Regions from separate parts of the Kineococcus lubricus genome, predicted to be linked through region 1. Evidence: riboswitches for the same ligand, from Rfam matches in the RefSeq annotation. Region 1 holds a riboswitch; each other region holds the start of a gene.
The links. Region 1 has a riboswitch for S-adenosylmethionine ahead of ACRYRX_RS15795 (methylenetetrahydrofolate reductase). Riboswitches for the same ligand answer to the same signal wherever they lie in the genome.
Positions count from the first base shown of each region.

Region 2: it holds a riboswitch for S-adenosylmethionine, as region 1 does, so the genes downstream of both, ACRYRX_RS08095 (MetQ/NlpA family ABC transporter substrate-binding protein) here and ACRYRX_RS15795 (methylenetetrahydrofolate reductase) in region 1, are expected to answer to the same signal.
Region 3: it holds a riboswitch for S-adenosylmethionine, as region 1 does, so the genes downstream of both, ACRYRX_RS09405 (TIGR04028 family ABC transporter substrate-binding protein) here and ACRYRX_RS15795 (methylenetetrahydrofolate reductase) in region 1, are expected to answer to the same signal.
Region 4: it holds a riboswitch for S-adenosylmethionine, as region 1 does, so the genes downstream of both, sfnG (dimethylsulfone monooxygenase SfnG) here and ACRYRX_RS15795 (methylenetetrahydrofolate reductase) in region 1, are expected to answer to the same signal.

Region 1 is NZ_JBJLSK010000020.1:19,696-26,812, forward strand. It holds gene metE (5-methyltetrahydropteroyltriglutamate--homocysteine S-methyltransferase) at 6-2,327, opposite strand; gene ACRYRX_RS15795 (methylenetetrahydrofolate reductase) at 2,324-3,280, opposite strand; SAM riboswitch class I at 3,342-3,433, opposite strand; SAM riboswitch class IV at 3,576-3,689, shown strand; gene ACRYRX_RS15800 (aminotransferase class V-fold PLP-dependent enzyme) at 3,745-5,085, shown strand; gene ACRYRX_RS15805 (rhodanese-like domain-containing protein) at 5,153-5,560, shown strand; gene ACRYRX_RS15810 (hypothetical protein) at 5,604-5,879, opposite strand; gene ACRYRX_RS15815 (LLM class flavin-dependent oxidoreductase) at 6,031-7,074, shown strand; gene ACRYRX_RS15820 (NtaA/DmoA family FMN-dependent monooxygenase) at 7,086-7,117, shown strand, end outside.
Region 2 is NZ_JBJLSK010000008.1:104,815-111,931, reverse strand. It holds gene ACRYRX_RS08120 (solute symporter family protein) at 1-235, opposite strand, end outside; gene ACRYRX_RS08115 (DUF485 domain-containing protein) at 232-612, opposite strand; gene ACRYRX_RS08110 (diacylglycerol/lipid kinase family protein) at 765-1,667, shown strand; gene ACRYRX_RS08105 (methionine ABC transporter permease) at 1,747-2,412, opposite strand; gene ACRYRX_RS08100 (methionine ABC transporter ATP-binding protein) at 2,412-3,431, opposite strand; gene ACRYRX_RS08095 (MetQ/NlpA family ABC transporter substrate-binding protein) at 3,428-4,378, opposite strand; SAM riboswitch class IV at 4,450-4,560, opposite strand; gene ACRYRX_RS08090 (DUF1737 domain-containing protein) at 4,644-4,856, opposite strand; gene ACRYRX_RS08085 (DUF7711 family protein) at 4,853-5,482, opposite strand; gene ACRYRX_RS08080 (OsmC family protein) at 5,551-6,054, shown strand; gene ACRYRX_RS08075 (purine-cytosine permease family protein) at 6,088-7,117, opposite strand, start outside.
Region 3 is NZ_JBJLSK010000010.1:55,910-63,026, forward strand. It holds gene ACRYRX_RS09390 (dipeptide ABC transporter ATP-binding protein) at 1-627, opposite strand, end outside; gene ACRYRX_RS09395 (ABC transporter permease) at 624-1,481, opposite strand; gene ACRYRX_RS09400 (ABC transporter permease) at 1,478-2,413, opposite strand; gene ACRYRX_RS09405 (TIGR04028 family ABC transporter substrate-binding protein) at 2,451-4,103, opposite strand; SAM riboswitch class I at 4,459-4,553, opposite strand; gene ACRYRX_RS09410 (ABC transporter substrate-binding protein) at 4,664-5,596, opposite strand; gene ACRYRX_RS09415 (ABC transporter permease) at 5,593-6,348, opposite strand; gene ACRYRX_RS09420 (ABC transporter permease) at 6,350-7,006, opposite strand; gene ACRYRX_RS09425 (ABC transporter ATP-binding protein) at 7,003-7,117, opposite strand, start outside.
Region 4 is NZ_JBJLSK010000001.1:210,003-217,119, forward strand. It holds gene ACRYRX_RS00945 (AAA family ATPase) at 1-1,045, shown strand, start outside; gene idi (isopentenyl-diphosphate Delta-isomerase) at 1,056-1,586, opposite strand; gene ACRYRX_RS00955 (N-acetylmuramoyl-L-alanine amidase) at 1,606-2,385, opposite strand; gene sfnG (dimethylsulfone monooxygenase SfnG) at 2,433-3,578, opposite strand; SAM riboswitch class I at 3,589-3,672, opposite strand; gene ACRYRX_RS00965 (DUF3017 domain-containing protein) at 3,763-4,041, opposite strand; gene purH (bifunctional phosphoribosylaminoimidazolecarboxamide formyltransferase/IMP cyclohydrolase) at 4,078-5,649, opposite strand; gene purN (phosphoribosylglycinamide formyltransferase) at 5,649-6,239, opposite strand; gene ACRYRX_RS00980 (cell division protein PerM) at 6,362-7,117, opposite strand, start outside.

The DNA of each region.
Region 1 (7,117 bases):
GGTCGTCAGCGCGCGGCGGCGGGCAGTTCGGCGCGCACGGTGCGGGCCGCCTCGACGAGGTGCCGCAGCGACTCGGTGGTCTCGGCGTACCCGCGGGTCTTCAGCCCGCAGTCGGGGTTCACCCACACCTGGCGGGCCGGGACCGAGGCCACCGCCGCGCGCAGCAGCCCGGCGACCTCCTCGGCCGACGGCACGCGCGGGGAGTGGATGTCGTACACGCCCGGGCCGATGCCGCGGCCGAAGCCGGCGCCGGCGATGTCGGCGAGGACCTCCATGCGCGAGCGCGCGGCCTCGATGCTGGTGACGTCGGCGTCGAGGCCGTCGATGGCGTCGATGACCTCGCCGAACTCCGAGTAGCACAGGTGGGTGTGGACCTGGGTGGCGTCGCCGGCGCCCGCGGTGGCGAGGCGGAACGAGGCGACGGACCAGTCCAGGTAGGCCTTCTGGTCGGCGGTCTTCAGCGGCAGCAGCTCGCGCAGCGCGGGCTCGTCGACCTGGACGATCCCGATGCCGGCCGCCTCGAGGTCGCCGACCTCGTCGCGCAGGGCCAGGGCCACCTGGTTCGCGGTGTCGGCCAGCGGCTGGTCGTCGCGGACGAACGACCACGCCAGGATCGTCACCGGACCGGTCAGCATGCCCTTGACGGGCCTGGCGGTGCGGCCGGCGGTGTACGTGCTCCACGGCACGGTGATGGGCGCCGGGCGGGTCACGTCGCCCCACAGGATCGGCGGCCGGACGCCGCGCGAACCGTACGACTGCACCCAGCCGTGCTGGGTGACGGCGAACCCGTCGAGGTGCTCGGCGAAGTACTGGACCATGTCGTTGCGCTCGGGTTCGCCGTGGACGACCACGTCGAGGCCGAGGTCCTCCTGCAACCGCACGACGCGGTCGATCTCGGCGCGCAGGAACTCCTCGTAGGCCGCCTGGGTCAGCTCACCGCGCGCCCACGCCGCCCGAGCCCGGCGGATCTCGGTGGTCTGCGGGAACGAGCCGATGGTCGTCGTCGGCAGCAGGGGCAGGTCCAGGGCCTGCTCCTGCGCGGCGCGGCGGGTGGCGTAGTCGCTGCGCTGGAACGCCTCCGGGGTCAGGGCGGCGAGCCGGTCGCGGACCTCCGGGCGCACGACGCCGGGGGCCGCGAGCCGGTCGGCGCGGGCCGCCGCCGCGGCGGCCAGGGCGGGTCCGGCCGCCTCCGCGTCGCCCAGGGCCCGGCCCAGCAGGACGACCTCGGCGACCTTCTGGTCGGCGAAGGCCAGCCAGCCGCGCAGCCGCTCGTCGAGGGCGGTCTCGCGGGTCACGTCGTGCGGCACGTGCAGCAGGGAGGTCGAGGTCCCGGCGACGACGTGCGCGGCGGCCCCCTCGAGCCGCCGCAGCGTGGCCAGGGCCCCCACGAGGTCGCCCCGCCAGACGTTGTGCCCGTCGACGACGCCGCCGACGACGGTCTTGCCGGCCAGCACCGACCGGTCGGCGGGCACCGACCCCTCCACCAGGTCCAGGGCCAGGCCCTCGACGGCGCCCAGGGACCCCAGGAACCCGCTCGCGTCGCCGTAGGGGGTGGCGACGAGCAGCCGGGGGCGGCCGGTGACGGCGGCGAGCCGGTCGTAGGCGGCGCGCACGAGGCCGGGCAGGTCCTCGACCCCGGCGGTCGCGGAGTCGCTGACCAGGCCCGGCTCGTCGAGCTGCACCCACTCCGCGCCCGCTGCGGCGTAGGCGCTCAGCAGGTCGGCGTAGGCGCCGAGCAGGTCGTCGAGGCGGGAGATCGGCGCGAACCCGGCGGGACTGCCGTCGGCGGCCTTGGCCAGCAGCAGGAACGTCACCGGGCCCACCAGGACCGGGCGGGTGAGGAAACCGTCGGCGAGCGCCTCGGTGAACTCCCGAACGCCGCGGTCGTCGGCGAAGCGGAACGTCGTGCCGGGGCCGATCTCGGGGACGAGGTAGTGGTAGTTCGTGTCGAACCACTTCGTCATCTCCAGCGGGGCCTGTGCGCCGCGGCCGCGGGCGATCGTGGAGTAGCCGGCGAGGTCGACGGTCCCGTCGGCGGCGACGACGTCGGCGAACCGCTCGGGGACGGCGCCGACGGCGACGGCGGCGTCGAGCACCTGGTCGTAGGCCGAGAACGACGACGGGATGGAGCCGTCGTGCGCGGGCAGGCCGAGGGCGTTGAGCCGGCGGACGGTGGCGGCGCGGACGGCGGCGAGCCGCTGCTCGGTGGTGGCGAGGTCGGCGCGGCCGGCCCAGAGGGCTTCGAGGGCCTTCTTCGTCTCGCGGTCGGGTCCGAGGCGGGGGTAGCCCAGGATCGTCGCGGTCCAGGCGGGGGGGTTCTCGGTCATCGGGTCGGTCCTCCTGCCGCGGCGGTCGCGCGGCGGTCGTCGGTTCGGCGGGAGCGGTCGAGGTCGAGGTGGTCGAGCAGGTCGAGGGCGGGGCCGGCGGCGTTGAAGGTGTACAGGTGCAGCCCGGGGGCCCCGGCGGCCAGGAGGTCGCGGGCGAGCGCGGCGGTGGAGGCGGTGGCGGCGCGGCGGCGGGCCGCGGGGTCGTCGGTGTCGAGGGCGGCCAGCAGCCCGGCGGGGGGCGCGACGCCGGTGAGGGCGCCGATGCGCTGCAGCCGGCCGGGGTCGTCGGTGGCGGCGATCCCGGGCAGCAGCGGCAGGGTGATCCCCGCGGCCCGGGCGCGGCGCACGAGCGCGGCGTACTCGGCGGCGCAGAACGTCACCTGGCAGATCGCGAAGTGCGCGCCGGCGTCCTGCTTGGCGCGCAGGACGGCCATCTCGTGGTCGTCGCGGTCCCGGGGGAACGCGGCCACGGCGAGGCTGAGCGGTCCCTCGTCGACCGGGCGGGGGCCGCCGCGGCGCGCGAGGCGGCGCCGGTCGGCGACCTGGAGCAGCTGCACCAGGTCCCCGGCGGTCCCGACGCCGTCGGGGTGCGGCCTCCAGCCGGGAACCCCGGCGGGCGGGTCGCCGCGCAGGGCCAGGACGTTGCGGACCCCGGCGTCGAGGAACTCCCCGGCGAGTTCCACGACCTCCCGCCGCGAGGCCCCCACGCACGTCAGGTGGGCCATGGCGGGGACGGCCGTGGTGCGCAGGACGTGGGCGAGCAGGTCCCGGCTGGGGGCCCGGGTGGCGCCGGCGGCGCCGAACGTCACCGACACGAAGTCCGGTGCGGCCGCCGTCAACTCCGAAACCCTGCGCCACAACGTCTCCCGGCCCGCCTCCGAGCGCGGGGGGAACAGTTCGAAACTGATCGTCGGCCGCCCCGCCGCACCGGCGACGAGGGGGGCGATCGTCATCGGGCGGGTCCCGGTCCCGGGTCGGGGCAGGGGGCGACGACATCGGTGGTGCGCATCACGGACTCCATCGACCTGGCGGTAGCACCCTCGCCCGGGCTCGGGGGGTTGCTGCGGCGTCGTCGAGCCAGGACTCTCGGCCGCTCTGGATGGTGTTCCCCGAATGTAGACCGACGGCGGCGGGATCGACAAGCGGTTCGCGGGGAAGCCACCGGGACGGGGTTCCCGGGGCTCGGTCCCGTTCCCCCCGGCGGGCCGACCTTGATCTGGACCGCCGTTCCGTGGCAACCTCGGAACAGGTCATGAGCGCCAGCGACAAGCCCCGGCTCGCTGGCCGGCAACCCTCCTCCGCGGCGGGGTGCCCCGGGTGACGACCTGGCCGGTCCCGAGGTGGGCCCGGCAAGCGCGGACCTCGCCGGGCCGATCCCGGTCCTCCCGGTGGGGTCCACTCCCCGAGGAGACCTCGCGTGACGACGAGCACCCTGTCCCCCGCCCGCCCCACCGGCCGGGACGTCCCGCCGCTGCTGCCCGTCGTGGGCGCCGGCACCGCGGTCCCGCTGGCCACCGGAGGCACCGCGACGTACGCGAACCTCGACAACGCCGCCAGCGCCCCGGCGCTGACCACCGTGGCGGCGCGCGTGGCGCAGGTGCTCCCGCACTACGCCAGCGTCCACCGCGGGGCCGGGTACCTGTCCCGCGTCTGCACGGCGCTGTTCGAGCGGGCCCGCGAGCAGGTGGCGGGTTTCGTCGGGGCCCGCCCGGACGACGTGGTCGTCTTCACCCGCAGCACCACCGACGCCCTCGACCTGCTGGCCCGGGCCGTCCCGGCCGGTGGGCGGGTGCTGGTGGCCGACGTGGAGCACCACGCGAACCTGCTGTCCTGGGAGCGGTCGGCGCGCACGACGGTGGTGCGCGGCGGCGCCGACGCCGAGGAGACCACCGCCCGGCTGGAGGCCGAGCTGGCGAGCGGGCGGTACGCCGTGCTGGCCGTCGCGGGGGCCTCCAACGTCACCGGGGAGGTGCTGCCGCTGCGCCGCCTGGCGCGGGCCGCGCACGCCGCCGGTGCCCGCATCGCCGTGGACGGCGCCCAGCTGCTGCCGCACCGCCGCGTCGACGTCGCCGGCGACGGGATCGACTGGATCGCCCTGTCGGGGCACAAGCTGTACGCGCCGTTCGGTTCCGGTGCCCTGGTCGGGCGCCGGGACTGGCTGGACGCCGCGGAGCCGTACCTGGCCGGTGGGGGCGCCACGCTCGACGTCGGCCACGACGCGGTGCGCTGGGCGGCGGGACCGGACCGGCACGAGGCCGGCTCGCCCAACGTCGTGGGCGCGGTCGCGCTGGCGCAGGCCTGCGCGACGCTCGCCGCCCTGCCGGCGGGGGCGCTGGAGGCCCACGAGGCCGCGCTGCGCGACCAGCTCGTGCGGGGCCTGACCGCGCTGGAGGGCGTGCGGGTCGTGCGCCCGCACCCGGCCGACGCCGTGGGGGTCGTGACGTTCACCGTCCCGGGGCGCCCGGTGTCCGAGGTCGCCGCGTACCTGTCGGCCGAGCACGGCATCGGGGTCCGGGACGGGCGGTTCTGCGCCCACCGGTTCGCCGACTCCCTCGGCCTGGTCGAGGGCGGGCTGCGGGCCTCGACGGGGGTGGGGACGGGCTCGGCCGACGTCGCCCGGCTCCTGGCCGCCCTCGAGCGCTTCCTGACCACCGGCCCGGAGCTGGAGTACGGGCTGGTCGAGGGCCGCTGGGCTCCCCTGACGGACGCGCGCCCGGCCCCCGGGACGTTCCTCGACCCGATCCCGGGACGGGGCTGACCCCGACGGGGGTCACGACCGACCGAACCCCCTCGCGCGAGCGCGTGAGCCGACGACCAGGAGTGACGTGAGCCAGGAACCCCGCACCGCAGCCCCCCTCGGCGACCCCGCCGCCGTCCCCCTCGGCGCGCCCCTCGTCGACGCCGGGACCGCCGGGCGCGCCGTCGCCGGCGGCGCGCTGCTCGTCGACGTCCGCAGCGACGCCGGCCGGGCCGCGCACGGCGCGCTGCCGCAGGCCGTCGTCGTCGGCAAGGACGAGGTCGGGCCGAGGTTCACCCTCGGCGGCCCCCGGGCCCTGCCGCAGCTGACCGGCCTCGACCAGGGGATCGTCGTGGTCTGCGGTTCGCCCGCCGGGTCGGGCCCCGTGGCCGCCGAACTGCTCGCCGCCGGGTTCACCGACGTCGTGCACGTCGAGGGCGGGTTCCCCGCGTGGGAGGCGGCCGGGTTGCCCACCGCGGAACCCGGGCGGGCCTGAGGTGGCCGGCGCGCGCGAGCGCGGCCGCCGGCGGGTCGGGGCCTCAGGGCACGGGTTCGCTGCCGGGACGGGACCCGTCCCCGGTCCCTTCGGCGTGCCCGTCGGCGTGCGCGGTCAGCAGCGCGTGCAGTTCCGCCTCGAAGTCGGCCCAGCTGAGTTCACCGGGACCTGGTTCCGGTTCGGGGTCGAGGTCGAGGTCGGCCGGTACCCAGGGGAACCCCCACTGACCGTGCCCCGCCAGGGCCAGCCCCTGCACCACCGCAGCCGCCGAAGTGGTTGCAGCGGCGCACAACCGCGCCCACAGCCGCCGTCCACGCACCGCGCACCTCCGCTCTCGGGTGCCCCACTGTGACACACCCGCCCCGTCGTGCACGGGCCTTCGCGGATTCCCGGACCGACGCTCCGGGACCCGGTGGGACCGGTCGCCCCGGCCCGCCACGCCACCCCCACCCCCGACCACGGAGCCAGACATGACCACCCCCTTCCACGTGTTCCTGGAGGTCGACGGCGGCGGGTGGCACCCGGCCGCCTGGCGCCGCTCCCGCACGACCCCGGACCAGGTGTTCTCCCCCGCCCGGCTGCGGGGGTTCGCCGTCACGGCGCAGGCCCAGGGCCTGACGGGCCTGACGTTCGAGGACACCACCGCCACGAACCCCCGCAACCCCGTCGGGCACCTCGACGCCGTGCAGCGGGCGGCGTTCCTGGCCGGGACCACCGACGCGATCGGGTTGCTCCCCGTCGCCGCGACGACGTACTCCGAGCCGTTCCACGTCGCCGCGCAGATCGCCTCCCTGGACCACTCCAGCCACGGCCGCGCGGGGTGGATCGCGACGACGTCGCCCGCGGCGGCGGCGCGGGCGGTGAACCTGCCCGTCGAGGCCGACCCGGCCGCCGAGCTCGCCGACGTCGTCCGCGCCGTGCGGGCGCTGTGGGACTCCTGGGAGGACGACGCGGTGATCCGCGACGTCGCCACGGGTCGCTACGTCGACCGCGACCGGCTGCACCACGTCGACGTCGAGACGGACGGCTGGTCGGTGAAGGGACCGCTGACCGTCCCGCGCTCCCCGCAGGGGCAGTCCGTCGTCGTGGTCCACGAGCGCGACCTGACCCCCACCACGCGAGCCGACGTGGTGCTCAGCGGCGACGAGCGGGCCCGCCGCACCGCCGGGGGCCCGCTCGTCGTGCTGGACGTCGAGTTCGCCCTCGACACCGAGGCCCACCCCGCGGTGGACCGCCTCGCGGCGCTGGACGCCGACGGCAGCGCCCCGGCGTCCGGGCGCGTCCGCTGGTCGGGGTCGGGTGAGGGTTTCGCCCGGTACCTGGCGGGGCTGGCCGGTTCGGTCGACGGCGTCCGCCTGCACGCCGCGGTCCTCGACGAGGACCTGCGCACGCTGCTGCGCACGACCCTGCCGGCGCTGCGCGTCGCCCGGCTGCTGCAGCCGCCGGTCGCGGGGGCGACGCTGCGCACCACGCTGGGCCTGGCCCGGCCCGTCAACCAGTTCGCCACGGCCTGAGGACACCGACGATGACCGACCAGAAGACCGAACTGCGCTACCC
Region 2 (7,117 bases), on a different contig from region 1:
AACCGTCGTAGCCGTAGACCGCGATCGCCCCGGCGATGCCGAGGAAGCTGGCCGCGGACAGGTAGTCGCCCGCGATGGCGATGCCGTTCTGCGGCCCCGTGAACGAACGGCCCCCGGCGTAGAAGTCGGCGGCGGTGCGGTTGTTCCGGCTGGCGCGCAGCACGACCGCCAGGGTGACCACCACGAACACCGTGAAGATGGCGATGTTGACGAGGGGTTCGCCGATGTCGGTCACCGCTGCACCCCCGTGTCGCGGGACGGGCCGTGGGCGTCGTGGGCGGGGTCCGGGGACAGGCCCCGCTCGACCTCCTGGCGCAGCGCCTCCGCGGCCGGGTCGAAGGTGCGGTTCGCCCAGCGCACGTAGACCGTGGTGATGACGAACGTGGACACGAACTGACCCAGCCCGAACAGCAGCCCGACGGTGATGTTCGTGCCGCCGAGCCGGGTGCTCATGAAGTCGTGGGCGTAGTCGGCGAGCAGGACGTAGACGGCGTACCAGACCAGGAACAGCGCGGCCAGCGGCAGGACGAACCGGCGGAAACGCCGCCGCAGCGCCTGGAACTCCGGGGACGACCGCGCCACCTCGTAGGGGTCCGGTGGGGTGTCGGGCATCGGTGACCTCCTCGTCAGCGTGCTCCGAGGCTAGCGCCGTCGCCGGTGCGCTTCCAGGGCACGCCCGGGGCCGGCGTGGCGCCCGCCCGGGGACCGCCCGCGCACCGCGCCGTCCCCGGCACCTGTCGGCGTCCCCGGGCGTTGAGCAGCCCGTGAGCGAGAACGAGTACCTGGCCGTGGTCAACGCCGGCGCCGGATCGGCGCGGGCCGACGCGGTCGAGGCCGTCGTGGGTGAGCTGGCCCGCGCCGGCGACGTGGAGCTGCGCCGCACCGGCAGCCTCGACGACCTGCGCGACGCCCTCCTGGGCGCCCGGGGACGCCGGCTGGTCGTCATGGGGGGCGACGGGTCCCTGCACGCCGCCCTGCAGCTGCTCTGGGACGCCGGCCGGACCCGGGACGTCGGCCCGCTGGGCATCGTCCCGCTCGGCACCGGCAACGACCTCGCCCGCTCGCTGCGGCTGCCGCTGGACCCCGTCGCCGCCGCCCGCGTCGTCACCACCGGACGCCCCCGCGGCCTGGAACTGCTCGTCGACTCCCGCGACCGCATCACCGTCAACACCGTGCACGCCGGGATCGGCGCCTCGGCGACGGCCAAGGCGCAGCGGCTGAAGAAGGGGCTGAAGGCGCTGGCCTACCCCGTCGGGGCGGCCTGGGCCGGGGTGAGCGCCGGCCGGGGTTTCCGGCTGCGGGTGGAGGTCGACGGCCGGGTCGTCAACCCCGGCCCCCGCCCGGTGCTCATGGTCGGCATCGGCATCGGCGGCACCATCGGCGGGGGAGCGCCCCTCGTACCCGGCGCCGACCCGCACGACGGGGTCGCCGACGTCGTCGTCAGCACCTCCACCGGCCCGCTGGCCCGGGTGGGGTTCGCCGCGGGCCTGCGCCGCGGCGTCCACGTCGAGCGGCAGGACGTCACCACCGCCACCGGCAAGGTCGTCGAGATCCACGCCGAGTCCGGCACGTTCCGGCTCAACTCCGACGGGGAGGTCACCGACCCCCAGACCTCCGAGCGGTTCGAGATGCACGCCGACGTCTGGAGCGTCGTCTGCCCCCGCTGACCCCCGGCGGCCGGGTGGGTCCCGGCTCGTGGCCCGGGCGCCCAGCGCCTGGACCACGAGCCGGACCGCGGGGCTGGGGTCAGCGGCGCATGACCCCGCGCGCGATGCGGTTGCCGATGACCTGACCCACCTGCACGATCACGATGATCGCGAACACGGCCACGTAGATGATCCCGTAGTCGTAGCGCTGCTTGCCGTACGTGATGGCGTAGTCGCCCAGCCCGCCGCCGCCGACGAGCCCGGCCTGCGCCGTCATGTCGACGATCCCGACGAAGATGAACGTGTACCCCAGCACCAGCGGGCCCAGCCCCTCGGGGATGACGACGCCCACGAGGATCGAGATCCGCGAGGCCCCGGCCGCCCGCGCCGCCTCCACGACCCCCGGGTCGACGTTCACCAGGGACTGCTCCACGATGCGGGACACCGCGAACGCCGCCGCCAGCGAGATCGCGAACGTCACCGCGGTCGTCCCGATCGTCGTGCCCACCGCCGCGATCTGCAGCGGGGTGATGGCGGCCAGGAAGATGACGAACGGGATGGGCCGCACCACGTTCACGACGAACCCCAGCAACCCGAACACGACCTTGCTGCCGAACAGGTTGCCCGGCCGCGTCGCGTACAGCGCCACCCCCAGGACGAGCCCGAGGACCCCCGAGCAGATCAGCGACACGACCGCCATGAGCAGCGTCTGCCAGATCGCGTCCCGGAAGACGTCGACGGTCTCCAGGAAACCGGTGAAGTCCATCAGGCCTCCTCGTCGGCGTGGATCCCGGCGGCCCGCAACGCCTCCAGCGCGGCGTCGACACCCCCGGTGAGTTCGTACGTCAGCGACCCCGTCCGGCGCTCGCGGATCTCCGAGACCCCGCCGTAGACGAGTTCGGCGGTCGTCCCGGTGTCCCGGAAGGCCGCGTCGACGCGCTGCTGCAGACCCGGCTCGTCGGTGATGCGCACGCTCACGAGCCGGCCCGGGTGGTGGGTGCGCAACCTCGCCAGGGTGTCCGCGGACGGCCGGTCGTGGGTGGCGCTGCGGACGAACCGCTGCGCGGCGGGGGTCCGCGGGTCGGAGAACACGTCGTAGGTGTCCCCGACCTCCACGACCCGCCCGTTCTCCATGACCGCGACCCGGTCGGCGATCTGCCGCACGGCCTCCATCTCGTGGGTGATGACGACGATCGTCACCCCGAGCTCGGCGTTGACGCGCCGCAGCAGCGACAGGACCTCGGTGGTGGTCTCGGGGTCCAGCGCGCTCGTGGCCTCGTCGGCCAGCAGCAGCGGCGGGTTCGTCGCCAGCGCGCGGGCGATGCCGACCCGCTGCTTCTGGCCGCCGGACAACTGCTCGGGGTAGGCGTGGGCGCGGTCGAGCAGGCCCACGAAGTCGAGCAGCTCGGCGGTGCGCCGGTCCCGCTCGGCCTTCGCCACGCCCGCCACCTTCAGCGGGTACGCCACGTTCCCGGCGACCGTCCGGGACCGGAACAGGTTGAACTGCTGGAAGATCATCCCGATCTTCGACCGGGCCGCGCGCAGTTCACCCTCGGACAGCCTCGTGAGGTCCTGACCGGCGACGACGACGCTGCCCGAGGTCGGTCTCTCCAGCGCGTTGAGCAGCCGGACGAGCGTGGACTTCCCGGCGCCGGAGTACCCGATGACCGCGAGGACCTCGCCCTGCTCGACCTGGAGGGAAACGGCGTCGACCGCCGCGACGGAGGACCCGTCGCGGCGGTCGAAGCGCTTGCTGACGTCGGTCAGCGTGATGAGGGCGGTCACTTGGCCGAGGCGGCCTTCGCGTCGGCTTCGACCTCCGCGGTCTCCGCCTGCAGGTCGGCGGCGGGCACGTCGCGGACGATCGCGCTCGGGTTGTCCTGCAGGAACACCTCCTGCACGGCCGGGTCGTGCCACAGCGCCGCCAGGTCCAGGTACGTCTGGTTGCCGGTGTCGGCCTTGCGGGCGGTGAAGATGTTGACGTAGGGCGCCGCCGCGGGGGAGGTGGCGTCGTCGTCGACGATGACGGAGTCCTCGGACAGCTTCGCCGCGGTGGCGAAGTTGTTGTTGACGATCGCGGCGGCCACGGAACCGGACTGCAGCGCGCTGGCGGTCTGGTCGGCGGCGACGGTGACGACCTCCACCTTGGAGGACTCGATGTCGTTCGTGGTGGAGAACGGGGTGCCGCCGTCCTTCAGCGTCACCAGGCCGGCCTGCTGCAGGACGAGCAGACCGCGCGCCTCGTTGATGGCGTCGTTGGGGATGGCGACCTTCGCGTCGGCGGGCAGTTCCTCGACGGACCCCGCGGTGAGGGAGTACAGCGGCAGCGGGTAGACGGCGGTCGCGCCGATGGGCTGCAGGTCGTCGTCGGCGGTCGCGTTGTAGTTCGCGAGGTACTGGATGTGCTGGAACTGGTTGAGGTCCAGCTCACCCTGCGACAGCGCCGGGTTGGGCAGCGTGTAGTCGGAGAAGTTGACCAGCTCGACGTCGACGTTGAACCGGGACTTCGCCAGTTCGCTGTACGTCGTCCAGTACGGCAGCGACTTGTCGGCGACACCGATCTTCACGGTCTTCGCCTCGCCGGCTCCGGCGGCGCTGGTGCTGGTGGAGTCGTCCCGGTTGCCCAGGACGAGGGCCACGACCACCACGGCGATGACGACGACGGCGGCGATGACGGCGTACAGCACGCCGCGGCGCTTGGGCTTGTCGGGCAGGGAGGGGGCAGTGGACACGGGGACACTCCGGGAGGTCGTACGGGCGGGCGCGCGGCTCGCAGGGCTCCCGTGATCGACCGGCGTCCGGCGATCCGCGCTTGCCGGACGGGTCCGTCCGGCCAGGTCCTCACCTGGGGCACCCCGCCGCGGAGGAGGGTTGCCGGACAGCAAGCCAGGGCTTACCGCTGTCACTCATGACCTGCCCCGAGCTTAACACCGGCTGTCCGACAGCGTGGACGGTTCCCGCCGGTCCGCCCCCGGCCGCGAGCGCCCCGGCCGGACCTCAGGCGCGCGCGGGGGGCAGGGCGTGGGGGAGGACGACGGCCTGCGCGGCGACGGTGACGCCCCCGGTCGTGGTCACCGACGGGCTGCCGTGCAGGACGTACCCGTCGGCCAGCGCCGCGCTCACCTTCTCGCAGAACGAGCGGTCGTCGGTGCCGGTCAGCAGCCGGTAGGCGAGCTTCTGCGGGACGTCCTCGGGGGTGGGGTCGCTCATGCGCCGAGGCTAGCCGGGCCCAGCCCGTCCCGGGCGGCGCGCAGGTCCAGGTACCCCAGGGCCGCGTCGGCCAGCGCGTCGGCCCGCCGCGCGGGAGCCCCCGGCGCCCAGCGCTTCTCGTCGTACGCGCGCGCCGCGCGGCCCAGCGCCCCCAGGCTGACCGCGAGCTCGCGGTCCAGCCGCCCGGCGAGCTCGGCGGGCGTGGGCGGCTCCGGGCGCAGCAACTCGCCGTCGCCGGCCCGCAGCTGCCCCAGGACCTCGTGGTCGGTGCCGTCCCCGACCGTCCAGAACAGCACCGGCCGCTCGACCAGGTGGTTCCACACCGGCGCCTGCGCGGACCGGAACGTCAGGGTCACCGGCCGGGTCGCCAGCCCGGAGGCGGCCAGCCAGTGCCCGGCGGCCGGCGGCTGGGTCAGGTGCGCGCAGTCGGCCTCGTCGGCGTTCGTCACCAGGGCCACCCGCACCGCCCCGGCGTCGTCGAGCACGTCCCGCCGCGGCCCCAGCAGGGCGCCGAACACCCACGCCTGCTCCACCCGCAACCGCACGATCCCGGCCGGCTGACGGCTCACGTGCGCGCAGCGGTCGGCGACCTCCTCCAGCGTCCGCACCGCGGTGGTCCACTTCACACCGGCCAGTGTGGCCGACCCCGGCGGGAGGTTGCGGGCCGGGCCGTGGCCGGGCCTAAGCTTCGCCGGTGGATTCGACCGAGCTCAGAGCCCTGCAGAAGCCGTTGAAGGACTCCTACCGGGAGGACCCCGCCAAGGCGCTGGTCCCGGCCCGGGCGGTGGCCGTCCTGGACGGGCAGTCCATCGGCGTCTCGGTCGACGGCTTCGCCGGGACGACCCGCGCCGGGCTGCACCCCGCCGCCGGCGGCGACGGCACCGAGGCCTGCTCGGCCGACATGCTCTGCGAGGCCGTGGCGGCCTGCGCCGGGGTGACGCTGCGCAGCGTGGCGACGGCCATGGGCGTCGAGCTGCGCAACGCCTCCGTGGCCGTGGACGCGCACTGGGACGCCCGCGGCACCCTCGGGGTCTCCCGGGAGGTCCCGATCGGGATCACCGACGTCACCATCACCTTCGACTTCACCTCCGACGCCGACGAGGCGACGGAGGCGAAGATGGTCTCCCTCGCCGAGCGGTACTGCGTCATCGCGCAGACGCTGCAGGTCCCGCCGAAGGTCACCGTCCAGCGGGCCTGACCCCCGCGCGGCCGGTGCGCGGCGGCGGGGGCCTCAGCGGCTCTCCTGCCGCCGCACCGCCGGCCGGCCGAACACCGCGACGACGGCGAAGCCGATCGCGAAGGCCAGCAGGACCCCGAGGTTCGCGTAGGCCCAGGCGCCCTCGCGGCCCCCGATCGGGCCCAGCAGGTAGCCCTGCCAGGTCAGCCAGCTCGCGTTCTGGTTGGTCACCAGGCCCCAGCCCACCACGGTGGCCGCGACCATCGTCGCCACCGGCAGCGCGCGCACCGAGCCGTAGCGGCCCCCGGCGTCGAGCAGCTCGGCCTCGGCGTACCCGCGGCGCCGGGTCGCCAGGTCGGCCAGGAAGATCCCCGCCCACGCCGCGATCGGCACGCCCAGGGTGATGAGGAACCCCTGGAACGGGGTGAGGAAGTCGGCGGAGAAGAACGCGATGTAGGTGGCGCCGGCGACCATGAGGGCGCCGTCGACGAGCACCGCCACGGGGCGGGGGACGCGCAGGCCCACGTTGAGCAGCGCCAGCCCCGAGGAGTAGATGTCCATGACGGCGCCGCCGACCAGGCCCAGGACGGCCACCACGACGAACGGCACGAGGAACCACGTCGGCAGGATCGTCGTCAGCGCCCCCACGGGGTCCTTGCCGACGAGCGCGCCCAGGTCGGGGTCCGAGCCCACGACGAGGGCGCCGAACACCAGCAGCACCGCCGGCCCGATCGAGCTGCCCAGGGTCGTCCAGAGCACCACCCCGCCGCTGGAGGCCTCCCGCGGCAGGTAGCGGGAGTAGTCGGCCGCGGCGTTGGCCCAGCCCAGGCCGAACCCGGTCATGACCATGGTGAAGGCGCCGACCACGGCCGCGGTGCCGCCGGCGGGGATCGCCCCCACCACCGCCAGGTCGACGGAGTGGGCGGCGAAGGCGATGTACGCCACCGTCAGGACCGCCGTCACGACCGTGATCCAGCGCTGCATCCGCATGATGACGCCGAACCCCAGGGTGCCGCCCAGGACGATCAGCGCCACGACCACGACGAGGGCCACGAGCTTCGTCCCCGTCCCGCCGCCGGCGCCG
Region 3 (7,117 bases), on a different contig from region 1:
CAGGACGCCGGTGCCGGTGGCCGCGCGCAGCTCGTCCAGCAGGTCCAGGACGGTGGCCTGGACGGTGACGTCGAGGGCGCTGGTGGGTTCGTCGGCGATGAGCAGGTCGGGTTCGAGGGCGAGGGCGGCGGCGATGAGGACGCGCTGGCGCATGCCGCCGGACAGCTCGTGCGGGTGCTGCCGGGCCCGCCGGGCGGGGTCGTCGATGCCGACGCGCTCGAGCAGGTCCAGGACGCGGGCGCGGGTGGCCCGCCGGTCGCGCGCGCCGTGGATGCGCAACCCCGCGGCCACGCTGGCGCCGATGGTCGCGACGGGGTTCAGGGAGTTCCCGGGGTCCTGCGGGACCAGGCCGATCCGGCGCCCGCGCACCGCCCGCAGCTCCCGCTCGGACAGGGCCAGCAGGTCCTGCCCGCGCAGGTCGACCCGGCCGCCGGTGACCCGGCCGTTGCCGGCGAGCAGGCCGATGACGGCCTGCGCGACGCTGGACTTGCCCGACCCGGACTCCCCCACCAGGGCGGTGACGCGGCCGGGTTCGACGTCGAGGGACACCCCGTCGACGGCGCGGACCGCGCCGCGGCCGGTGGTGTACTCGATGCGCAGGTCGCGCACGTTCAGCAGGGGGTTCACGCCACGCTCCCGCGGATCGACTGGCTGAGGCGGTTGGTGGCCAGGACGACGGCCACGACCACGACCCCGGGCAGGACGGTCAGCCACCAGGCGGTGGCGACGTAGTTGCGGCCCTCGGCGATGAGCAGGCCCCACTCCGGGGTGGGCGGCGGGGCGCCGTAGCCGAGGAAGCCGAGGGTGGAGATCTGCAGGACGGCCGAGCCGAACTGCAGCGCGGCCAGCGCCACGACGGGGGTCAGGGAGTTCGGCAGGACGTGCCGGCGCAGCACCGAGCCGAAGGTGCCGCCGGAGCCGTAGGCGGCCTCCACGTACTCGCTGACGCGCACCCGCACGACCTCGGCGCGGGCCAGGCGGGCGAAGACGGCGATGGAGGTGACGCCCACGGCGACGGCGGCGTTGGTGGTGCCGAAGCCGAGCAGGATGACGACGCTGAGGGACAGCAGCAGGCCGGGGACGGCGAGCAGGACGTCGACCAGGCGCATGAGGACGTCGTCGACCGCGCCGCCCAGCGACCCGGCCAGGACGCCGGTCAGGGTGCCGACGGCGAAGCCGACGGCGACGGCCACGACGGCGCCGAGGATCGAGTGCGAGGCCCCGTGGACGACGCGGGTGAACAGGTCCCGCCCGGTGGCGTCGGTGCCGAACCAGTGCTCGGCGCTGGGGGCCTGCAGCGACGGGGCCACCGTCGCGGTGGGGCTGCCGGGGGCGAAGACGCCCGGGACCAGCGCCCAGGCCAGGGCGAGCAGGACGACGGCGGCGGGGACCAGGACCCCCGCCGGGACCCGGCGCCGTCGCCGGCGCGGGGCGTCCGGGGCCGGCACGGGCGGGGTGGGTGGGGTGGTCGTGGCGCTCATCGGGCTCCTCCGGTGCGCAGCCGCGCGTCGAGCACGGGGTAGAGCAGGTCGACGACGAGGTTGATCACCACGTAGGCCACCGTGGACAGGACCACGACGGCCAGCAGGACGGGGGTGTCGCGGTTGGCGACGGCCTGGGCGGTGAGCTGCCCGATCCCGGCGCGGCCGAAGACAGCCTCGGTGACCACGGCGCCGCCGACGAGCTCGCCGAACAGCAGCCCGGCCATCGTCAGCGCGGGCAGGACGGCGTTGCGGCTGACGTCGTGCCACAGCAGCCAGCCGGTGCCGGCGCCGCGGGCGCGCACCACGGGGACGAACGGCATCCGGACGACGTCGTCGACGCTGCGCATCAGCACCTGCGCCAGCGGCGCCGCGATGGGCACCGCGATGGTGAGGACGGGCAGCACCAGCGCCTCGACGGGGCCGGCGCCGATGACGGGCACCAGCCCCAGGCGGAAGGACAGGACCTGGATGAGCAGGATCCCGATCCAGAACACCGGCAGCGACACGAACAGCGGCGGCAGGTTGCGGAACGCCCGGCGCAGCCAGCGGCCGCGGCCGTGGGTGGCGACGACGGCGATGACCACGGCCAGGACCACGGCCAGGGCCAGGCCCAGCGCGGCCAGCACCAGGGTCGAGGGCAGGGCGGCGGCCAGGAGGGTGGAGACCGCGGCCCCGCTCTGCACCGAGTACCCCAGGTCCCCGCCGAGGAAGGCCCACGCGGACTCGGCGAACCGCACGGGCAGGGGCCGGTCGGCCCCGTAGGCGGCGCGGATGTCGGCCAGCTGCTCGGGGGACAACCCCAGTTCGGGGCTGCCGAAGCGGGCCAGGACGGCGTCGCCGGGCAGCGCGGCGAGCAGGACGTAGGTCAGCGCGTAGGCCAGGACCAGGACGACGACGGCCTGGCCGGCGCGCCGCAGCACGTACGTCACCGCCGTCCTCCCGGTGCGCCGGCCGGGGACGGGGTGCTCACCGGTTCAGCCACGTGGCGTGGAACAGGGGCCGGCCCACCGACTCGGTCGCGAAACCCTGCACGTCGGAGCGGAAGCCGAACACCTGCGGTTCCTCGAACAGCGGGACGACGTAGGCCTGCTCGGCCAGCCGGCGCTGCGCGGCCTCGGAGGCGGCCTGACGCGCGTCGGTGGTGGGTTCGGAGGCGATGTCGTTCAGCAGGGCGTCGAGCTCGGGGTCGCCGAGGGACCCGTCGGTGGTGTCCAGGTTCAGCAGGGTGTTGCGGTTCCTGGAGAAGAACTGCGACTTCAGGACGTCGTAGTCGGCCCGCCCGACCATGGAGTGGTAGACCTGCACGGTCTCGGGGTCCAGGGAGGCGGCGGTCTGGGCGGCCTGGTCGCCGGGGAACAGGTCGACGCGGATCCCGAGGTCGGCCAGCTGCTCCTGGACCAGGGTGACGACCTCCTTGGAGCGCGGTTGCGGCAGGGCCTCGTTGAACGTGATCGCCAGCGGGACGCCGTCCTTCGCGCGGACGCCGTCGGCGCCCACCGTCCAGCCGGCCCCGTCGAGCAGCCGCGCCGCCGCGGCCGGGTCGTGCCGGTACTCCTCCGAGGTGTCGACGTACCCGAGCGCCGACTTCGCCAGGACGCCGGTGGCCAGCACGTAGCTGTCGCTGAACAGGGTGTCGATGACGGCCTGCCGGTCGATGCCGGCGACGATCGCCTGCCGGACGGCGAGGTCCTGCAGCTGCGGGGTCCGGAACCGGAAGCTGAACCCGTTGTTGACGCCGTTGGTGGCGGCGGCCAGCAGCGCCAGTCCGTCGGCGCTGAACTGCGCCTCGTCCGGCGCCTCGATCTGGCGGGCGAGGTCGGCCTGGCCGGCGACGACGGTGCCGACGCGGACGCTGTCCTCCCCGGCGACGACGACGTCGATGCCGTCGAGGTACGCCCGGCCCTGGTGGGGCCGCGACGGCGGCGCCCAGGCGTAGTCCTCGCGCGCCACGAGGGAGATCCGGGTGCCGACCTCCTCCGAGTCGACCACGAACGGCCCGGAGCCGATGACGGTCGCGGCGCTGCCGGGCCCGAAGCCCTCGCTGTCCTGCGCCAGGGTGGACGTGGCGAGCAGACCGGAGTTGATGGTCGACACGGCCTGCGCGAAACCCGGTGCGGGAGCGGTGAAGTGGAACCGGACGGTGCGTTCGTCGACGACCTCGCCGCGGTCGTAGTTGTTGATGGCCTCCGACACCGTCAGGGCCCGGGCGGGGTCGCCCTTGCCGAAGAGGTCGAGGTTGGCGACCACGTTGGCCGCGTCCAGCGGGGACCCGTCGGAGTAGGTGACGCCCTCGCGCAGCGTGAAGGTGTACTGGGTGGCGTCGGCGTTCACCTCCGGCAGCGCGACCGCGATCCACGGTTCGAGCTCGAGGGTCTGCGGGTTCTGCCACAGCAACCGGTCGGTGATGTTGTTGACGATCCCCCCGTTGGGGTAGAACCCCGCGGCGGGCGGGTACAGCGTGGTCCACGTCTGCGGTTCGAGGTAGGTGAGCTTGCCGCCGGTCTTGGGCTCCCCCACCGGTTCCTGCTCACCCGCGGATCCCGAGGAGCAGCCGGCGAGCATCCCGCCGAGGGCGGCGGCGGCTGCGGCGGCGAGGGTGGTGCGGCGACGGACGAGCATGGCGGGCTCCAACGGTGGGGCGCCCGGTCTCCTGGCGCGCAGGACCGGGTCGGCGGTGGGGTTCGTGAGGGGCGGGCGGGGACCGGGGGGTGGTCACCGCGCGCGGGTGCGTGCGAGGCGGTTCGGCTGCCGCGCAGCCCACCTCACCGGCGCCCCGGGCAGGGCTGCGCCGTGCCGTCGGGTCGTGCCCCGCGGGGACGGCGGACGGGCCGGGCGGACGGTCGTCCGCCCCGGCCCCGGGTCAGCGCCGGTGAGCGTGGGGGGTCAGGAACAGAACGTGGCGCCGCAGCGGCAGTAGTCGATGTGACGGCGGCGCGAGGCGAAGAAGCCCCGGGCGCAACTGCTCGACAACGTTCCTCCATCGGTTCTGGCGGAAGCACCCACGCCCGCTCGCGCGGAGGGTTGCTGCGGAGTCACGGAGCCAGATCTCTCAGCCGCTCTGGATGGGTGTGCGCGGGCCACACTGCCCGACGCGTTCGCCGCGTGTCAACACCCGCCGGCCCCACCGGGGGGTGCGGGGGTCGCGGGCCGGACGCGCCGTCCGGCCCGCGACGGGCGGCTCAGACGAGCCCGTTGGCCGTCAGGAAGTCCTTCGCCACGGCGGCGACGTCCTTCTTGTCCACCTGGACCTGCGCGAGGTACTGGGTGAGGTTCTCGGTCGTGAGCTTGGCCGAGAACGCGTTGAGCGCGTCGGTGATCGTCTGGTCGTTCTTCGACGACCGGATGAGGGGCAGGACGTTCTGGGCCAGGAACAGGTTCTTCGGGTCCTCCAGCACGACGAACCCGTTCGTCGTGATGGCGGAGTCGGTGGTGAAGATGTTCGCGACCTGGATGGTGCCGTCCTTGAGGGCGCCGACGGTGAGCGGGCCACCGGGGTCCAGCGGCTTGAACTCCTTGAACTCCACGCCGTACAGCTCCTTGAGCCCCTCCAGGCCCTGGTAGCGCTCCTGGAACTCCGGGCCGCCGCCGGCGACGAGGTCCTTCGCGACCGGGGCGAGGTCGGCGATCGAGGTCAGGCGGTACTGGGTGGCGGTGGCCTCGGTGACCGACAGCGAGTCCTTGTCCTCCGCGGCGGACTGCTCGAGCACCTCGGTGCCCTCGGGCAGCACCTGCTTCAGCGCCTCCAGCACCTGCTCGGGGGTGGAGACCCCCTCGGGGGCGCCGCCCTCGGACAGCGCGGCGAGCAGCGCCCCGTTGTACTCGGGGATGAGGTCGATCGAGCCGTCGTCGAGGGCCTTGAGGTACAGCTCGCGCGCACCGATGTTCGGCTTGCGCTGCACCTCGACGCCCTCGGCCTCCAAGACCTGCGCGTACATCTCCATGAGCAGTTCGCTCTCGGGGAAGTTCGCCGAGCCGACGATGACGGCGGAGGTGGCGGTGGAGTCCCCCGAGCCGGCGTCGGAGGCCAGCGGGTCGTCGCCGCCGCCGCACGCAGCCAGCCCCGCCGTGAGGGAGCCCACGAGGGCCAGACCGAGCAGGTTCCTGCGGTTCATGACGTGCCTTTCGACGTTCCTGCGCTGACGAGTTCGGGTTCCGGGCTCGCCCCGGACTCTCCCACGGATCGCGTGCCCCGTGCGCGCCGCAGGCCCCGGCCGGTCAGGCCGGGTGAGACGGCGTACCGCTGGACCAGGCCCAGCAGCAGGTCCAGCGCGATCGCCAGGACGGCGACGACGACGGCCCCGGCGACCATGCGGCCGTAGTCGTTGAGGGCCAGGCCGTCGATGAGCAGGCGGCCCAGCCCGGACAGCCCGACGTAGGCGGCGACCGTCGCGGTCGCCACGACCTGCAGGACGGCGGCGCGGATGCCGCCGAACACGACGGGCAGGGCGATCGGGAGCTCGACGCGGAACAGGACCTGCGCCGAGCTCATCCCCATCCCCCGGGCCGCGTCCACGGCGTTCGGGTCGACCGCGCGCAACCCCGCGTACGTGGACGTGAGGATCGGCGGGATCACGAGCACGACGAGGGCGATGAGCACCGGGGTGAAACCCAGCCCCATGAGGACCACGAGCAGGCTCAGCAGACCCAGCGTCGGCAGCGAGCGCCCGGCGTTCCCGGCGTTGATGGCCAGGAACGACCCCTTGCCGGTGTGCCCGATGAGCAGCCCGACGGGGAACGCGATGAGGAAACCCACGAGCACCGAGATCGCGGTGTAGCCCAGGTGGGCGACGATCAGGTGCGGGATGGTCCCCGGGCTCGACCAGGCCCAGTGGGCCGCGTCGAGCAGGTACGGCGCGTCGTCCACGTCAGGCCCCCTTCACGGCGCGGGTCCAGGGCGTCACGGCCCGCTGGAACCCGACGATGAGCAGGTCGGCGACCGCGGCCAGGGCGATCGACAGCACGATCCCCACGATGATCGGCGCGGTGTAGTCCAGCTGGAAACCCCGGGTGAACAGCGCCCCGAGGCCACCGACGCCGAGCAGCGCGCCGACGCTGACGAGGGAGATGTTCGACACCGCCGCGACCCGGGCCCCGGCCAGGATCACCGGTGCGGCCAGCGGCAGCTCGACCTCCAGCAGCCGGCGGGTCCGCTGGTAGCCCATGGCGGTCGCGGCCTCGGTGAGCGCGGGGTCCACCGAGCGCAGGCCGTCGGCGACGGTGCGGGCCATGAGGGCCACGGTGTAGAGCGCGAGCGCCACGACGATGTTCACGGGGGACAGGATCTTCGTGCCCAGCACGTACGGCAGGGCGACGAACACGGCCAGCGACGGGATCGAGTAGATGAGCCCGGAGACGTTGAGCAGGGGGTGGTACAGCCACCCGAAGCGCACTCCGAGGTACCCCAGGGGCAGGGCGACGGCCACGCCGAGCAGCAGCGGCAGCACGGCGAGGACGACGTGCTGGCCCAGGGCGTCGAGGATCGTGGCGGAGTTGTTCCGCGCGTACTCCAGGACCTGGTTCACCGACGGGTCTCCAGCAGGTCGACGACGTCGCGGTGGTGCACGGTGCCGATGGGGGTCCCGTCGCCGTCGACCTTCACGGCCGTGCCGGACGGGGAGGTGAGGGTGAGGTCG
Region 4 (7,117 bases), on a different contig from region 1:
CGGCGGCGAGGACCTCCCCGCCCTCGGCGCGCGGGCCGGCGGCAGCCGCGACCTGCTGGCCCTGCGGGACCGCGAACGCGCCGAGGCCGACGACCTGGCGGCGGAGGTCGGTGCCGCCGGGGAGGTGGCGCGGCTCGTCGAGGAGGTCGGCCCGCGCTCCGACGCCGACCTGCGCACCGACGACGAGGAGGCGGCGCTCGCGGACGAGCAGGCCCACGAGGTGTGGGCCCGGGCCCGGCAGGACGTCACCCGGGCCGAGGTGGAGCTGGAACGGCTGACCGCCGGTGCCGACGCCAACGTGCTGGCCGCCCGGCGCGCCGAGGCGCTGGCGGGGCTGCAGGCCGACACCGAGCGCTACGTCGTGGTGGACCTGCAGCGCACCGTGCTGCGCCGGCAGCTGGAGGAGTTCTCCGCCTCGCGCGCCAACCCGCTGCTGGCCGAGGCCGGTGAGGTGCTGACGCGGCTGACCGGGGGGCGCTGGACGGGTCTGGTGGCCCTGGACGACGGCGGGGAGCGGCGGCTGGGGGTGCGCCGGGCGGACGGGGAGCTGCTCGAGGGCGCCGACGGGCTGAGCGAGGGCACCGCGGACCAGGTCTTCCTGGCGTTGCGGCTGGCGGCGGTGGCCGCCCAGCACCGTGCCCTCGTGGCGTCGGGGCAGGGGCCGCTGCCGGTGGTGCTGGACGACGTGCTGATGACCTTCGACGAGACCCGCACGCGGGCGGCGCTGGCGGCGCTGGCCGAACTGGCCCGCGACGTGCAGGTGGTGCTGCTGACCCACCACGCCGACGTCGCCGGGCAGGCCGGGGAGCTGGCCGCCGAGGGGGCGGCGGTGAGCGTCGCGCGGCTGCCCGCCCCGGGGGTGGCCCCGGCCGCCGCGGCCGCGCCCACCGCGGGCGCGGACCGGACCGGGCGCTCCGGCGTCGACCCGCAGCTGGTGCGGGCGTGGGCGCGGGCGCAGGGACGGTCCGTGGCCGACCGCGGCCGGGTGAGCGAGCAGCTGGTCCGGGACTACCTCGACGCCCACGACCTGGGCCGGACGGGCTGAGGTCGGGCGGTCAGAACCCGCGCAGCTGCAGCAGCATCCACGGGCTGAACGGCGCCGGGTCGGCCGCGACCTCGGCCCGCAGCTCGTCCAGCCCGACCCAGCGGAACGCGTCCACCTCGTCGGGGTCCAGGGCCAGGTCCCCGGCCAGCCGCGCCGTGAACACGGGGCAGACCTCGTTCTCGACGGTGCCGTCGTCCATGACGGCGCGGTAGCGGAACGTCGGCAGCAGCGACGCGACGTCCACGACGGGCGCCCCCAGTTCCTGCACCGAACGCCGCACGACCGCGTCGGCCGGTTCCTCCCCCGGGCCGGGGTGCCCGCAGAACGAGTTCGTCCACACCCCGGGCCAGGTGCGCTTCGCGGCGGCGCGGCGGGTCAGCAGCGTGCGGCCCCGCCCGTCGAGGATCCAGCAGGAGAACGCCAGGTGCAGGGGGGTGCTGGTGTGGTGCACGTCGGCTTTCGGCGCGGTCCCGCACGGGGTCCCGTCGTCGGTCAGGAGCACGACGAGTTCCACGGTCGGGTCGGCAGGCGCGAGGGTCACCCCCAGAAGGTAAGCGGTCTCAGGGGCGGTCGCGCGCGAGGAACGCCGACACGCCGTCGGCGATGCCGCGCGCCGCGGTCTGCCGGAACGCGGGGTCGGACAGCAGCGCGGCGTCCTCGGCGTTGCGCATGTTCGCCGACTCCAGCAGCACCGACGGCGTCCGCGCGAGGTTCAGGCCCGCCAGGTCCGAGCGCCGCGTCAGGCCAGGTTCCACCAGGTCCCCGAGGCGGTCGGCCCGGGGCAGGCCGGTGGCGGTCCCGAACGCGGCGAGCAGGTCGCGCGCCGCGACGTCGGAGGCCGCCAGCACCGCCGCGTTGCCGCCGTCGGGGGCCGGGCCCGGTTCGACGACGTGGAAACCGCGGGAGGTGGGCGCGGCTCCGTCGGCGTGGATCGAGACCGCCAGCGCCGCCCCCGCCGCGTTCGCCACCGCGGCCCGGGCGTCCACGCACGGGCCGACGCCGGTGTCCTCGGACCGGGTCAGGACGACCTCGACCCCCCGCGCGCGCAGCAGGTCGGCGGTGCGCAGGGCGACGTCGAAGGCGTAGGCGTGCTCGGGGTACCCGCTGTCCGTGGACGTCCCCGTCGTGCCGCACGGCTTCTCGAAACCCCCCGCCGGGACGGGGACCGCGATCTGCTCCGGGTGCGCGGCGTTGCCCCCGTTGTGGCCGGGGTCGAGGACGACGACGGGGACGGGGGCCGGTCGCGCGGCGGCGCTCACCGGCACCGGGGCCGGCGGGCGGGGCGGGGAGCAGGCGGCGAGGGCGGCCACCAGCACCAGCGGGACCGCGGCACGTCGCACCCGCCCAGGGTGCCACGGGTCCGGCACCGCCCCGCCCGGCGGCCGGTTCAGACGGGGACGGGTGCGGTGGCCGCCGCGACGGCCCCGTCGAGCTCGGCGCCCAGGTCCAGGTCCTCCCCCGCCACCAGCCGGGCCTCCAGCTCGCGCACCCGGGGGATGACGAGTTCCCCGAACGCCTCGACCTCCTCCTTGACGTGCAGGAACCCCAGCAGCAGCAGGTCGACGCCGACCAGCCGGTACGCCAGGACGCGGCGCGCCACCTCGTCGAGGGTCCCGACCAGCCCCGTCCGGAAACCGTCGTTGTACTGGACGAGGTCGCGGAACCCGCTGTCGGCCCACATCCCCTTGCCGTCGCGGGTGGAACCGCCGGCCTCCCGCACCGCGGCGCCGAAACCCTCGACCTTGGCGCGGTCGGCCTTGGCGACGATCTCCTCCAGGACCGCCTCGGCCTGCTCTCGGGTGTCGCGCACCAGCGCGAAGCCGTTCAGCCCGAACCGCACCGACCGGCCGTTCGCGGCGGCCAGCGCGCTGACCTCCCGCACCCCGGCGGCGGCGTCCGCGATCGACTTGCCGTTCATGAAGTACCAGTCCGAGACGCGGCCGGCCATGGCCTGCGCGGCGGTGGAGTTCCCGCCCTGGAACAGTTCCGGCGCGGCCGTGGGCTGCGGGCGGAAGGTGATGTCGGTGGCGTTGAAGAACTCCCCGGACTGGCTGTAGCCGTCCTGGCTCCACACCCCGCGCAGCAGTTCGATGAACTCCTCGGACTGCTTGTACCGGTCGTCGTGCTCGTGCCAGGTCACCCCCAGCTGCGTCGCCTCGTCCTTGAACCAGCCCGACACCACGTTCAGCGCGAGGCGGTTGCCGGTGAGTTCCTGGGTGGTGGCCGCGAACTTCGCCAGGACCCCCGGGTGCCAGAAGAACGGGTGGACCGCGGCGATGACCTTCAGCCGCTCGGTCGCCAGCAGCAGCGCCAGCGAGAACGACGTCGACTCGTGCTGGGCGTCGGCGCCGTAGGAGGCGAGGTACCGCACCTGGGTGAGGGCGTACTCGAACCCGACGCGCTCGGCGGCGCGGGCCACCTCGACGTTGTAGGCGGGGTCGTGGCTGGTGCGCTGCTCGATCGTGGAGACGACCAGCCCGCCGGAGACGTTGGGGACCCAGTAGGCGAACTTCAGGGGCTCGTGCAGGGACATGGCGGGGCGTCCTCCATCGGTCCTGGCGGTAGCACCCCCGCGGGGGTTGCTGCGGCGTCGTCGAGCCAGGTCTCTCAGCCGCTCTGGATGGGATCGGTGCACCCTACCCCGGTGCCCGGCCGGTGCGCAGGGGAACGACGGACGCCCCCTCCCGGTGGGCGGGAGGGGGCGTCCGTCGGGGGGTTCAGACGGGGGTCGGCACGACGCCGGCCAGCACCAGGCACGACACCGCCAGCACCAGGAGGATCGCGACGTCCAGCCCGCGCGAGCGGACCGCGAGCGCTCCCGCGACCCGCACCGGCAGCACCAGCCGCAGGACGGCGGCGACGGCCAGGTCCGCCCCGAGCAGCACCCCGCCCGGGGTCGGGCCGGCCAGCAGCGTCAGCACCAGCGCGACGACGATCCCGCCGACGAGCGTCAGCAGGACGGCGTTGCCCGGGGTGGGGACGCGCTCGGTGGTCACGGTGCCGACGCTACCGGCCGGCGCCACGGGCGGACCTCAGTGCGCGAAGTGGCGCGCGCCGGTGAAGTACATCGTGACGCCGGCCTTCGCGGCGGCCTCGACGACCTCGGCGTCGCGGATGGACCCGCCGGGCTGCACGATCGCGCTGACCCCGGCGTCGATGAGGATCTGCGCGCCGTCGGCGAACGGGAAGAACGCGTCGGACGCGGCGACCGACCCGGTGGCCCGGTCCGCTCCGGCGCGCGCGACGGCCAGCTTGCAGGAGTCGACGCGGTTGACCTGGCCCATGCCGACGCCGACGGACGCGCCGTCCTTGGCGAGCAGGATCGCGTTGGAGCGCACCGAGCGGACCGCGCGCCAGGCGAACTCGAGGTCGGCCAGGACCTCCGGGGTGGCCGCCTCACCGGCCGCGAGCGTCCAGTTCGCGGGGGCGTCGCCCTCGGCGTCGATCGCGTCGAGGTCCTGCACGAGCACGCCGCCGGAGACGGGGCGCCACTCCCGGGCCTGCCGGGAGTAGCCCTCGGGCAGCTGCAGGAGGCGGACGTTCTTCTTGGCCCGCAGGACCTCCAGCGCCTCGGGCTCGAAGCCGGGGGCGATGACGACCTCGGTGAAGACGGGCGCGACCTGCTCGGCCATGGCCGCGGTCACGACGCGGTTGGCCGCGATGACGCCGCCGTAGGCGGAGACGGGGTCGCAGGCGTGGGCCTTGGCGTGGGCGTCGGCGACGTCGGTGCCGGTCGCGATCCCGCACGGGTTGGCGTGCTTGATGACGGCGACGGCGGGCCCGTCGAGGTCGTACGCGGCGCGCAGGGCGGCGTCGGCGTCGACGTAGTTGTTGTACGACATGGCCTTGCCGTGCAGCTGCACGGCCTGCGCGATGCCCGGCGCGGACGTCGGGTCGGCGTAGACGGCGGCCTGCTGGTGCGGGTTCTCGCCGTAGCGCAGGACGGCGGTGCGCTCCAGGGCGACGCCGGTGACGGCGGGCCAGCCCTGGTCGGCCTCGTCGAGCGTCTGCTCGGCGAACCAGGACGCCACCGCGGTGTCGTAGGCGGCGGTGTGCGCGAACGCGGCCGCGGCCAGGCGCTTGCGGGCGGTGAGGTCGAACCCGCCGTCGGCGACGGCGGCGAGCACGTCGGCGTACGCCGCGGGGTCGACGACGACGGCCACGCTGGGGTGGTTCTTCGCGGCGGCGCGGACCATGGAGGGGCCGCCGATGTCGATCTGCTCCACGACGTCGTCGTAGCCGGCGCCGGAGGCGACGGTCGCGGCGAACGGGTAGAGGTTCACGACGACGAGGTCGAAGGGTTCGACGTCGAGCTCGGCGAGCTGGCGGACGTGGTCGGGCAGGCGGCGGTCGGCGAGGATCCCGGCGTGCACCCGCGGGTGCAGGGTCTTGACGCGGCCGTCGAGGCACTCGGGGAACCCGGTGAGCTCCTCGACGGGGGTCACGGGCACGCCCGCGGCGGCGATGCGGGTGGCGGTGGACCCGGTGGAGACGAGGGCGACCCCGGCCGCGTGCAGCCCCTGGGCGAGTTCGGCCAGGCCGGTCTTGTCGTAGACGCTGATCAGCGCGCGCTTCACGGGGACCTTCGTGCCCTGGGGGTCCATCAGCGGGGTGCCGTCCTCTCGGGGTGGGGGGTCGCGCGGGCCAGTCGCCCGACGACGCCGACGAGCAGTTCGCGCTCGCGGGTCTTGATGCGCTCGTGCAGCGAGGCCTCGTCGTCGTCGTCCAGGACGCGCACGGCGGCCTGGTCGAGGATCGGGCCGGTGTCGACGCCGGCGTCGACGAGGTGCACGGTGCAGCCGGTGACCTTCACGCCGTGGGCCAGGGCGTCGCGGACGCCGTGGGCCCCGGGGAAGGAGGGCAGGAGCGCGGGGTGGGTGTTGATCATCCGGCCGCCGAAGGCCTCGACCACCGGGGCGCCGAGGATGCGCATGAACCCGGCGAGGACGACGAGGTCGGGGGCGCGGCGGGCGACCTCGGCGGCGAGCGCGGCGTCCCAGGCGGGGCGGTCGACGAAGTCGGCGGGGCTGACGGTGAAGGTCTCGATCCCGGCGGCGGCGGCCCGCTCCAGCGCGGTCACCCCCGGCTTGTCGGAACCGACGGCGACGATCCGCCACGCCGGGTCGTCGGCGTCGAGGAGGGCCTGGAGGGTCGAACCGGATCCGGAGGCGAGGACGACCACACGTACGGGCACGTGGGCAGACTCTAGCCGCCGGGGCGGTCCGGCCCGAAACCCCTGGCCCGGGTGGACGGGACCGCGGCGCCGACCGGGGGTCCCCGCGGCGGGGTGGCGGTGGGGTGGGGCGGGGTGGCCGCTCAGGGGGTGGGGCGGTCGTCGCCGAGGAGCTTGCGCGGGGTCCGGGGGGCGCCGCCGGGGGCGCCGGGCAGGTCGATCACCAGTTCCGCCCCGCGCCAGGCGCGCCAGCCCCGGCCCAGCAGCACCGCGAGGACGGCGCCCGCGGCGACCTCGCCCGCGACGACGACCCCGGTCAGCAGCGCGTCGGGGCCGACCTCGCCGAGGCGGCCGTGCCCCAGGGCGCCCGACGCCAGGGCGCACAGCAGCGCGACCCCGGCCCCGGTCAGCGCGCCGTGGACCAGCGCGGCGGCGCAGCGGTGCAGCAGCCCCTCCACCCGGGGGCCGCGGCGGGCGGCCAGCACCCACGCGAGCGCTCCGACGAGGACGGGCAGCGCGACGGCCGCCCACGCCAGCGCCGGCGTGGCCCCGGGTGCGGGCAGCGCGCCCAGGACGGGGACGGTCGGCAGCACGTCCAGCGACGTCCCGCCGGGGGCCACGGAGGTCCCGGTGCCCACGGCGAAACCGGTCCCGCTCGTCCAGGCCACCCCCCACACGGCGAGCGTGGGCAGCAGCAGCGCCTGGGCGAGGGTGAGCAGCGCCCCGCCGACCACGCCCGGGCTCAGCGCCTCGTGCAGCGCCAGGACGTCGGCGCGGCCCCGGACCAGGGCGAGCGCCACGAGCAGGGAGCCGACGGCCACCAGCGCCGGCACCGCCGCGGCCGCCGGGCGCCAGGCCGCCACCACCCAGGCGGGCACCACCGGGGGCGTCGCCGGGCG